DNA from 3 places in the Terrabacter sp. 01T434 genome. Region 1 is predicted to be linked to each of the others. Evidence: riboswitches for the same ligand, from Rfam matches in the RefSeq annotation. Region 1 holds a riboswitch; each other region holds the start of a gene.
The links. A riboswitch is a leader RNA that binds a small molecule or an ion and turns the genes downstream of it on or off. The one in region 1 is predicted to bind S-adenosylmethionine.

Region 2: linked by a shared signal. The riboswitch ahead of AC1DIW_RS15035 (bifunctional o-acetylhomoserine/o-acetylserine sulfhydrylase) and the one ahead of metX (homoserine O-acetyltransferase MetX) in region 1 are both predicted to bind S-adenosylmethionine.
Region 3: linked by a shared signal. The riboswitch ahead of AC1DIW_RS04535 (aminotransferase class V-fold PLP-dependent enzyme) and the one ahead of metX (homoserine O-acetyltransferase MetX) in region 1 are both predicted to bind S-adenosylmethionine.

The regions. Positions count from the first base shown of each region.
Region 1 is NZ_JBFTPP010000011.1:81,686-84,953, forward strand. It holds gene AC1DIW_RS19815 (universal stress protein) at 78-476, opposite strand; gene metX (homoserine O-acetyltransferase MetX) at 584-1,867, opposite strand; SAM riboswitch class IV at 1,883-1,997, opposite strand; gene AC1DIW_RS19825 (DUF4192 domain-containing protein) at 2,084-3,268, opposite strand, start outside.
Region 2 is NZ_JBFTPP010000006.1:255,521-258,788, reverse strand. It holds gene AC1DIW_RS15040 (S66 family peptidase) at 1-441, opposite strand, end outside; gene AC1DIW_RS15035 (bifunctional o-acetylhomoserine/o-acetylserine sulfhydrylase) at 493-1,812, opposite strand; SAM riboswitch class IV at 1,901-2,014, opposite strand; gene AC1DIW_RS15030 (acyl-CoA dehydrogenase family protein) at 2,155-3,268, shown strand, end outside.
Region 3 is NZ_JBFTPP010000001.1:954,018-957,285, reverse strand. It holds gene AC1DIW_RS04540 (FtsK/SpoIIIE family DNA translocase) at 1-909, opposite strand, end outside; SAM riboswitch class IV at 1,122-1,247, shown strand; gene AC1DIW_RS04535 (aminotransferase class V-fold PLP-dependent enzyme) at 1,284-2,705, shown strand; gene AC1DIW_RS04530 (endonuclease/exonuclease/phosphatase family protein) at 2,755-3,268, opposite strand, start outside.

The sequences.
Region 1 (3,268 bases):
ACGGACGGCGAACCCGCGCACGGCGCTGATCGGCTGACGAGGCCGATGGGACCCGCCCGTAGGCGACCCCCGACGCGTCACTCGCCCTTGACCGCCAGGACGGGACAGCTCGCGTCGAGCAGGATCCGCTGCGCGTTGGAGCCGAGGATGAGCTTGCCCACCGGGCTGCGGCGCCGAAGCCCGATGACGATGAAGTCGGCCTTCTCCTCCTCGGCGACGGAGATGAGGTCCTCGGCGGGGTCGTTGCCCCGGACCAGCTGCCGCACCTCGTGCTCGAGCCCCTTCTCCTCGAGGATCGCCTGCACGCGGGCAAGCTCGCTCTCGAACTCCCTGGCCTCGTCCGCGTCAAAGTCCTTGCCTCCACGGTGGGAGCTGATGACGACGAGCTTCGCACCGCGCAGGACGCACTCCTCGGCGGCTCGCTTGAGCGCCGCGCGACCTTCTTTGGTGGCGACATAACCAACGACGATGGCCACTTTCCCGGACCTCCTTGGGACGGAAACAACCAGTGCTCGCACCGTACCCGATATCGAGGCACGTCCGGTGCGTCCCGCGCGCACCGCGCCGACGTGCCCAGGCGGCTTCAGCCGCGGCGGCGGTCCAGCGCGCCTCGGACGATCCGGCCCACCTGCTCCTCCTCGATGAGGAATCCGTCGTGGCCGAAGTCGGAGACGATGTGCGCACGCTCGGAGAAGGGCAGGGCGGCGTGCAGCTCGTCCGAGAGGCGCGGTGGGTAGAGGCGGTCGGTGTCGACCGACACGATGGTGCAGTCGGCGCTGACGCGGCTCAGGGCAGCCGGCAGACCGCCCCGGTCCCGGCCCACGTCGTGGGAGTTCATCGCCTCGGTCAGGACGACATAGGAGTTCGCGTCGAAACGTCGCGCCAGCTTGCCGGCGTGGTGGTCGAGGTAGGACTCGACGGCAAAGCGACCTCGGTCACCGGCGCGCAACGGGTCCTCGCCGAGCTGGGCGGAGCGCCCGAAGCGCTCGTCGAGCTCGGACTCCGTGCGGTAGGTGATGTGGGCGATGCGACGCGCGAGACCCAGGCCGGTGTCCGGGCGGCGGTCGCTCGAGTAGTAGTCCCCGCCCGCGAAGTCGGGATCGTGACGGATGGCCAGCAGCTGCGGCTGGCACCAGGCGATCTGGTCGGCGGTGGCGCGGGCGGTCGAGGCGAGGACGATGCACCGGTCGACGTCGTCAGGATGCGTGACCGCCCACTCGATCGCTCGCATGCCGCCCATCGAGCCGCCCACGACGGCAGCGACCCGGCGGATGCCCAGGTGGTCGAGGAGCAGACGCTCGGCTGTGACCTGGTCACGGACGGTGACGTAGGGGAACCGACTCCCCCAGGGTTGTCCGTCCGGGGCGGGAGTCGACGGGCCGGTGCTGCCCTGGCAGCCGCCGAGGACGTTGGAGGCGATGACGAACCACTCGTCGGGGTCGACCGGGCCGCCCTCGGCAACCAGGGAGTTCCACCATCCGGGTGATGGGTGCCCCGGCCCCGCCTCACCGACGACGTGGCTGTCGCCGGTCAGCGCGTGCTCGACGAGCACGACGTTGTCGCCCGCGTCGTTGAGCCGGCCCCACGTCTCGTAGGCGATGCGGACGTCGGGCAGCACACCTCCGCGCTCGAGCTCCACGTCACCGATGCGCACGAACTGCCGCCCACCCACGGGATCGCCGTCGCGCCAGGCCCCGTCCGGTCTGCGCTGTGCAGGGAGCGTCGTCTCGTCACCCCGGTCCGCCGTCCTCGGCCCAGCCGTTGCGTGACCGGACGACGGCGGGGCGACGCCCTCGGACGGCACGGTGCCAGCGGCAGCGTGCCGCGCGGGACGACGCGAGCTCGGCTTCCGGTGGGTGACGGTCATCGGGGTACTCCTCGGTCCTCGCGCTTGCACGCACCCGGGACGAGCGCGGCCAGGTCCTCACCCGGGGCACCCCACCGCGTAGGAGGGTTGCCGACCAGCGAGCCGGGGCTTGTCGCTGGTACTCGTGACCTGGTCAAACCATACGCGAGACGCCACCCGGAGGAGATCGAGCGGTCCACGACATGGACGCCCCCGCCCGCGGGGCGGGCGGGTGGGTCACGCGCAGCGGGACGGCCGGATGCCGTGGTCGAGCGACCGGCGCACCAGTCGGCTCAGCCGGTGGTCGGGCTCGAGGTCGAGCGCATGGTCGACGGCCACCCCGGCCCGTGCTCCATCGCCGCACCACCACGCGAGCGCCGCGACGACCGAGAGCAGCGGTGCTGCGTGCACGGCCGGGGTGAGTCGGCACACGGGCTCGAGGCGTCCGAGCACCAGGCGCGGCAGGGTCGCCTCGTCCCAGTCCTCCCAGCTCTCATCCGTCTCGCGTCCGCGGACTCCGTCGGGACCGGCGGGCCGGTCGGCGGCGTCCCCCGCCGGGGCGTCGGGCTCCACTCCCGGGACGCCGGATGCAGGCGCAGACCCGAGGTCGAGCAGCTCGTGGAGGGCCCGCAGCGCCTCGCGATCCGAAGCGGTGAGCCGCGACGCGACGTCGCCACCCGTCCCGCCGCCGTCGCCCGTGACGTCGCCCGCTTGACCCCAGGCCGAGTCACGCGCTGAATCGAGTCCTGCGTCGCCGGTCGTCGGGGCGAGCCGCAGCTCCGGACCGAGAAGCACGTCCAGCATGACGACGAGGTCGTCAGGGAACGTGTCGAGCGGCACCGTGCCCGGGCACAGCCATCCGATGAGGGCGTCCCGGACCTCGACGTCGCGGAGCGGCCCCACGAGGGACGGCAGCCAGTGCTCGATGCCGTAGCCCTCGATGTCACCGTTCAGCACCCCACCCCAGGCGACCAGTGAGTCGTTGACGAGGAACTGGCGCGCGGACGGGTCGCCGCCGTCCAGCACTCCGAGCCCGGTGCTCGCAGAGCTCGCGCGCCGCGGGAACCGACGGCGCCTGCCGCCTGGGCCCGGCAGGTCGCTCACCGACCCTCCAGCGGCCCGGTAGCGGCGCTGCCAGTCCTCGATGGCCGCCAGGGCCAGGTCGTGCCGGGGCTCGGACGGTGCGAGCGGCTCGACGAGTCGGGCCAGCTCGTCGCGGTCCGGGAGCACCGCGTGCCCGAGGGCCACGTAGCTCGCAACGGCAGGCACGTCGGCTTGCTCGGGCAGGAGCCAGCCCTCGTCGGGGCAGCAGTCGCACCCGACGGAACGCCAACGGCCGTCGCGGACGACGAGGCGCTCCCGGACCATGACTCGATCGGCGGAGATGCTGTCGGCAATGGCCTCGAGCAGGGGAAGGGACTC
Region 2 (3,268 bases), on a different contig from region 1:
GCCGTCCGGCACGGCATACGGGGTGTCCATGAAGTTCTGCCCGTGGATCGTCGCGATGCCGGTGGCCAGCGTGAGCGGGGTGAGCCAGGTCGAGGTGTCGGAGAAGCCCACACACCACGTCGGCTCCGCGTCGGCCACGGCCTCGAGGTCGAGGAGGTCGAGCAGGTCGATCCCGGTCTCGCCGCCCCACGGCGGGACCACGGCCCGGATCGCCGGGTCGAGCAGCATCGCCATGAGCTCCGCCGCGCGGGCCTCGCGGGGACCGCTGACGTGCGAGGGGGCGTGGTTGAGCTCGCCCACCACGACGTCGAAGCCGCGGTCGCGGAGGCACTCGACGGCATACGTGAACCGGCCCCACAGCTCGTCGGAGACACCGGAGCTCGGCGACGTCACGCCGATCCGGTCACCGGGACGGAGCGGGGCGGGGTAGCGGATCGGCATGGCCGCCATCGTGCCAGCCCTGCCGACCCGCTTCACCCCGGTTTCGGGCGGTCAGGCCTTCGCGGCGGCGAAGCCCTGCTCGAGGTCGGCGATGATGTCGTCGATGTGCTCCAGCCCGACCGAGAGGCGCACCAGCCCGGGCGTGACCCCGGCGGCCAGGCGGGCGTCGTCACCACCTTGCGAGTGCGTCGTCGAGGCGGGGTGGATGACGAGCGAGCGCACGTCACCGATGTTGGCGACGTGGCTGTGCAGCGTCAGCGCCTCGACGAACTTCTTGCCCGCCTCGAGGCCGCCCTCGATCTCGAAGGAGAGCACCGCGCCGGCGCCACGCGGCGCGTACTTCTGCGCCAGCGCGTACGACGGGCTCTCGGGCAGGGACGCCCAGACCACCCGCTCGACCTGGTCGTGGCCCTGCAGGTGGGCCGCGACCTTCGCCGCGTTCTCGAGGTGCCGGTCGATGCGCAGCGAGAGGGTCTCGAGCCCCTGGGTGATGAGGAAGGCGTTGAAGGGGGCCGCCGCCGGGCCGAGGTCCCGGAGCAGCTGCACCCGCGCCTTGAGGATGTAGGCGAGATTGGCCCCGAGCGGGCTGCCGACGCCGAGGTCGCGGGCGTAGACGAGACCGTGGTAGCTCTCGTCCGGGGTGTTGTAGGCGGGGAACTTCTCGGGGTCGGCGGCGAAGTCGAAGCTGCCGGCGTCGACGATGATGCCGGCGATGGACGTGCCGTGGCCGCCGAGGTACTTCGTGGCCGAGTGCACGACGACGTCGGCGCCCCACTCGAACGGCCGGATGACGTAGGGCGTGGCGATGGTGTTGTCGACGACGAGCGGCACGCCGTGCTCGTGCGCGAGGGCGGCGACGCCCTCGATGTCGAGGACCTCGGCCTTGGGGTTGGCGATGGTCTCGCCGAAGAAGACCTTGGTGTTGGGGCGCACGGCCGCGCGCCACGAGTCGAGCGAGGTGGGGTCCTCGACGAAGGTCACCTCGACGCCGAGCCGGGGGAAGGTGAACTGCAGCAGGTTCGCGGTGCCGCCGTAGAGGCTGGGGGAGGCCACGATGTGGTCGCCGGCCTCGGCGATGTTGAGCAGGGCGAGCGTCGTCGCCGACTGCCCCGAGGCCACGAGCAGGGCGCCCACACCACCCTCGAGAGCGGCGACGCGCTGCTCGACCACGTCGGCGGTGGGGTTCATGATGCGCGTGTAGATGTTGCCGAACTCCTTGAGCCCGAACAGGTTTGCTGCGTGGTCGGTGTCGTTGAAGACGTAGCTCGTGGTCTGGTAGATCGGCACGGCGCGCGCTCCGGTGGCCGTGTCGGGGGTCTGTCCGGCATGGATCTGCTTGGTCTCGAAGGACCAGCTGGGGGTCTCGCTCATCGGTCGTTCTCCTCGTGCCATGTCGCTGGCCGGTCCACGACAACCGTCGTGTGCCCGGCGCACCGACGGATCGGTGCGGGAGAGAGGCTCTCCGCGCTTGCCGCGGACGAGTGTCCGTGGCCAGGTCCTCACCCGGGGCACCCCACCGCGGTTGGAGGGTTGCCGGCCAGCGAGCCGGGGCTTGTCGCTGACACTCATGACCTGCTGGGAGTCTACGTATGCGTCCGCCACCGAGAGGAGTCGCCGTCCTCATCGTGGACGCGCGCCAGGTCCGGCACCCGGTGGCCGTGGCGTCGATCACGAGGACGTCCTACTAATCGAACCCACGAGTAGGATCCCTGCGTGAGCACGAATGCCGACTTCGACCTGTTCCGGACCAGCGAGGACCACGAGGCCCTGAGGGAGGCCGTCCGCGCGGTCGCAGAGGACAAGATCGCCCCGTATGCCGCCGCCGTCGACGCGGACGCGCGCTACCCCCAGGAGGCCCACGACGCCCTCGTCGCCTCCGACTTCTTCGCACCCCACGTGCCCGAGGAGTACGACGGCGTCGGTGCCGACGCCCTCGCGACGTGCATCGTCATCGAGGAGGTGGCCCGGGTCGACGCGTCCGCCTCGCTCATCCCGGCCGTCAACAAGCTCGGCTCGCTCCCGCTCATCCTCGCCGCCAGCGACGACGTCAAGCGCCGCTACCTCCCGCCGCTCGCCCAGGGCCGCACGACGTTCTCCTACGGCCTGTCCGAGCGCGAGGCGGGCTCCGACACCGCGGCGATGAGGTGCCGGGCGCGTCAGGACGGCGACGGCTGGGTCGTCAACGGCCACAAGTCGTGGATCACGAACGCCGGTGTGTCCGAGTACTACACGGTCCTCGCGGTGACCGACCCCGACGGCCCCCGCGGCGGCAACGTCACGGCCTTCGTCCTCGAGAAGTCCGACGAGGGCTTCACCTTCGGGGAGAAGGAACGCAAGCTCGGCATCAAGGGCAGCCCGACGCGCGAGCTGCACTTCGACAACGTGCGCATCCCGGGGGACCGTGTCGTCGGGCCGGTGGGTGACGGGCTGAAGATCGCACTGCGCACGCTCGACCACACGCGGGTCACCATCGGCGCCCAGGCCGTCGGGATCGCGCAGGGCGCGCTCGACCAGGCCGTCGCCTACGTCAGGGAGCGCAAGCAGTTCGGCAAGCGCATCGCCGACTTCCAGGGCATCCAGTTTATGCTCGCCGACATGGCGATGGAGCTCGAGGCCGCGCGCCAGATGGTCTACGTCGCGGCCGCGAAGTCCGAGCGCGGCGACAAGGACCTCACCTTCTTCGGGGCGGCCGCCAAGTGCTACGCCTCGGACGTGGCGATGAAGATCACGACGGATGCCGTCCAGCTGCTCGGGGGAGCCGGCTACACGACGGACTTCCCGCTCGAGCGGATGATGCGCGACGCGAAGATCACCCAGATCTACGAGG
Region 3 (3,268 bases), on a different contig from region 1:
CTTCTGGGCTGCCTGGCGGAAGGCCTCGTCGCCGTCGCGCTCGGACAGGTCCACGGGCTTGCGGCGGGCGCGCTTGACGGCGGCCGCCGGGGCGTCGTCGGCGTCGTCGTGCTGGTCGTCCTCGTGGCCCCGGTCGATGACGAGGGCCCGGAGCTGACGCATCCGGGTCGGGATCATGTTGACCGGGGTGGCCGTGACGACGAGCAGGCCGAAGAGGCCGAGCATGATGAGCAGGACGACCGCACCGTAGGTGGAGACGGCCGCGGCGAGCGGGCTCGACGCGAGGAAGCCGAGGATGCCGCCGGCGGCACGCATGCCGTCGGCGCCGTCGGGCGGGTTGGGGATGCCGTCGGCGAGGTGCGACAGGCCGCACGCAGCGAAGGTCAGCGCGATGGTGCCGACGACGACGCGGTTGGTGGCGGCGTCGTCCTGGGGGGCGCGCAGCATGCGCAGGCCGAGGGCGATCAGGACGAGCGGCACGGCATACGCGACGCGACCGAAGGTGCCGGCGAAGACCGCGTGCACGACGTCGCCGAAGGTGCCGGAGACGCCCCACCACTCGCGGGCGGCGACGACGACGGCCAGCGCGATGAGGGCGAAGCCGATGCCGTCGCGGCGGTGCTCCGGCTCGAGGTCCGCGGCGCTGTGGCCCACGCGACGCACCGCTCCCCCGGCCAGGTGCGAGACGCCCATCCACGTGTTGCGCATCGCGCCGAGCGGGAAGGGCAGGCCACCGCCCCGGGCCTTGGACGCGGCCTTGGCGGCCGGTTTGCGGGCGGCGGGCTTGCGCTGCGCGGGCCGGGTCGAGCGGGCTGCGGGCGGGCGCGACGTGGCACCGCCCGAGGACCCCTTGGCGCGTGTGGCCGCGGTGGTGCTCGAGCGCTGGCTGCTGGACGGACGTGACGCCATGGTGGCACCGTACGTCAACGCGCTGCTGAACTCACGCGTCACACGCGCAACAGCGGTGGCCGGTCTGCGGGGTTCGAGGAGAGCTTCCGTATGCCGAGTGCGTGGCTCGCGTGGGTCGCCGCCCGGCCGCGCCTCGGATGTCGTCTCAGATCGCGACATCCCGGTACCGACTGGTGGACAGACGGCTGGTGCGGCCCCTATCGTCCTTGCCAGGTCATGAGTGCCAGTGACAAGCCCCGGCTCGCTGGCCAGCAACCCTCCTCCGCGGTGGGGTGCTCCGGGTGACGACCAGGCCACCCTCGGTCCGAACGTGCGATCGAGGTCGGCAAGCGCGGACCCGCACCGGGTGGGTCCCATGACCCAGGAGCACTGGCATGTCGGTCCTGTCCTCGACCCGTCCCTCTTCCCACCCCGCCGCTCACCCGGCGTCCTCGCCCTGTGGCGGGACGTCGGCACCGGTCGTGCGCAGCCGTGCGCTGCACGTCGTGCCCGAGGCGCGCACGCTGCCCACCGTCGTCGGCGCGGGGCTGCGCGTCCCGACGCTCCACGGCGACGCGGCATACGCCAACCTCGACCACGCCGCCTCGACGCCCGCGCTCGAGACGGTCAAGGCGGCCGTCGACCGCGCGCTCGAGACCTACTCCTCCGTGCACCGCGGCGCGGGCTTCGCCTCACGGCTGACGAGCGCGTGGTACGAGCAGGCCCGCGAGGAGGTCGCGGCGTTCGTCGGCGCCCGGGAGAGCGACTCGGTCGTCTTCACCCGCTCGACGACGGACTCGTGGGCGCTGCTCAGCAAGGCGCTGCCGAGTCGCACGACGGTCTTCGTCTTCGGCACCGAGCACCACTCGACGCTGCTGCCGTGGGGGCGCTTCCGCACGGTGCGCCTCCCCGTCCCGCAGACCGTCGAGGACGCGCACCTCCTGCTCGAGGAGGCGTTGACGGACCACCCGTCGCGCCACCGCCTCGTCGTCGTCGCCGCGGCGTCCAACGTCACCGGCGAGGTGTGGCCCGTCGAGCGTCTCGCCGCCCTCGCCCACGGGCACGGTGCCCGGATCGCCGTCGACGCGGCCCAGCTGTCGGCGCACCGCACCATCGACCTCGCCGCGTGGGACGCCGACTACGTCGCGTTCTCGGGCCACAAGACGTATGCCCCCTACGGCGCGGGGGTGCTCGCCGGGCGCGCCGACTGGCTCGACGCCGGGCACCCCTACCTGCTCGGCGGTGGCGCGACCCGGTCGGTGACCGAGGACGGCACGACCTGGGCGACCGGCCCGGCGCGCCACGAGGGCGGCAGCCCCAACGTCCTCGGCGCGATCGCCCTCGCGGCGGCGTGCTCGACCATCGCCCGCCACCGCGAGGCCATCGAGGAGCACGAGTCCCGCCTGCTTGACCGGCTGCGCACCGGGCTCGACGAGGTGGCCGGTGTCGAGGTCCTCTCGATCTTCGGCGACGACAGCGACCGCGTCGGCGTCGTGGCCTTCACCGTCGAGGGCTGGGACTCCTCCCTCGTCTCGCAGGTGCTCTCCGTCGAGCACGGCATCGGCGTGCGCGACGGCAAGTTCTGCGCCCACCTGCTCGTCGACGAGCTCCTCGAGGACCCGTGGGGCGAGCGCCCGGCCACGGCCGTCCGCGCGAGCATCGGCCTCGGCAGCACCCGCGAGGGCGTCGAGCGGCTCGTCGCCGCCGTCGCCCGGCTGGTCGAGCACGGCACCGACGCGGTGTGGACCCGCACCGGTGGCAGCTGGACGGTCGAGGGCACCGACCCGCGCGACGTCGAGGTCGCCCGTCCCTGGTGACCCCCGGCGGGTGCTCCTGCCCCATGTCGCGCGTCAGCGCGTCAGCGCGTCAGCGCGCCGGCAGGTGGTAGCTCGCCCACACGGCCGCGTGGTCGGCCCGGTTGAACGCCACCTGACCGGCCGCGACGACCGTCAGGCGCCGGCTCAGCAGGTGGTCGAGCTGCACGAACGGCGGCAACCGGTTGCCCGCGAAGGGCCAGGTGCGCACCCAGCCCTGACCGTCGGTGCGCTGGGCGTCGTCGAGTCCCTCCGCAAGGTCACGGAAACCGGGGTGACCGAAGCTCGCGTTGAAGTCGCCCGCCATGACGACAGGCTGGTCGCCGGCGAGGTGCTCCTTCCACGCCTGGAGAGCGCTCAGCCCCGCGCGCCACTGGGCGGTGTCGCCCTGGAGCGGCGCCGTGGGGTGCGCGACCTTGAGCCGCACCGTGCCCTCCGGCGCCGTGACGTCGACCTCGGGCTGCACGCTCTGCGTGGCCTCGACCGTCGCGTCGGTGCCGGGGTTGCGCATCGAGAGCGGGTAGCGCGACAGGATCATCGTCCCGGTGAACGTGCTGGCCCGCGCG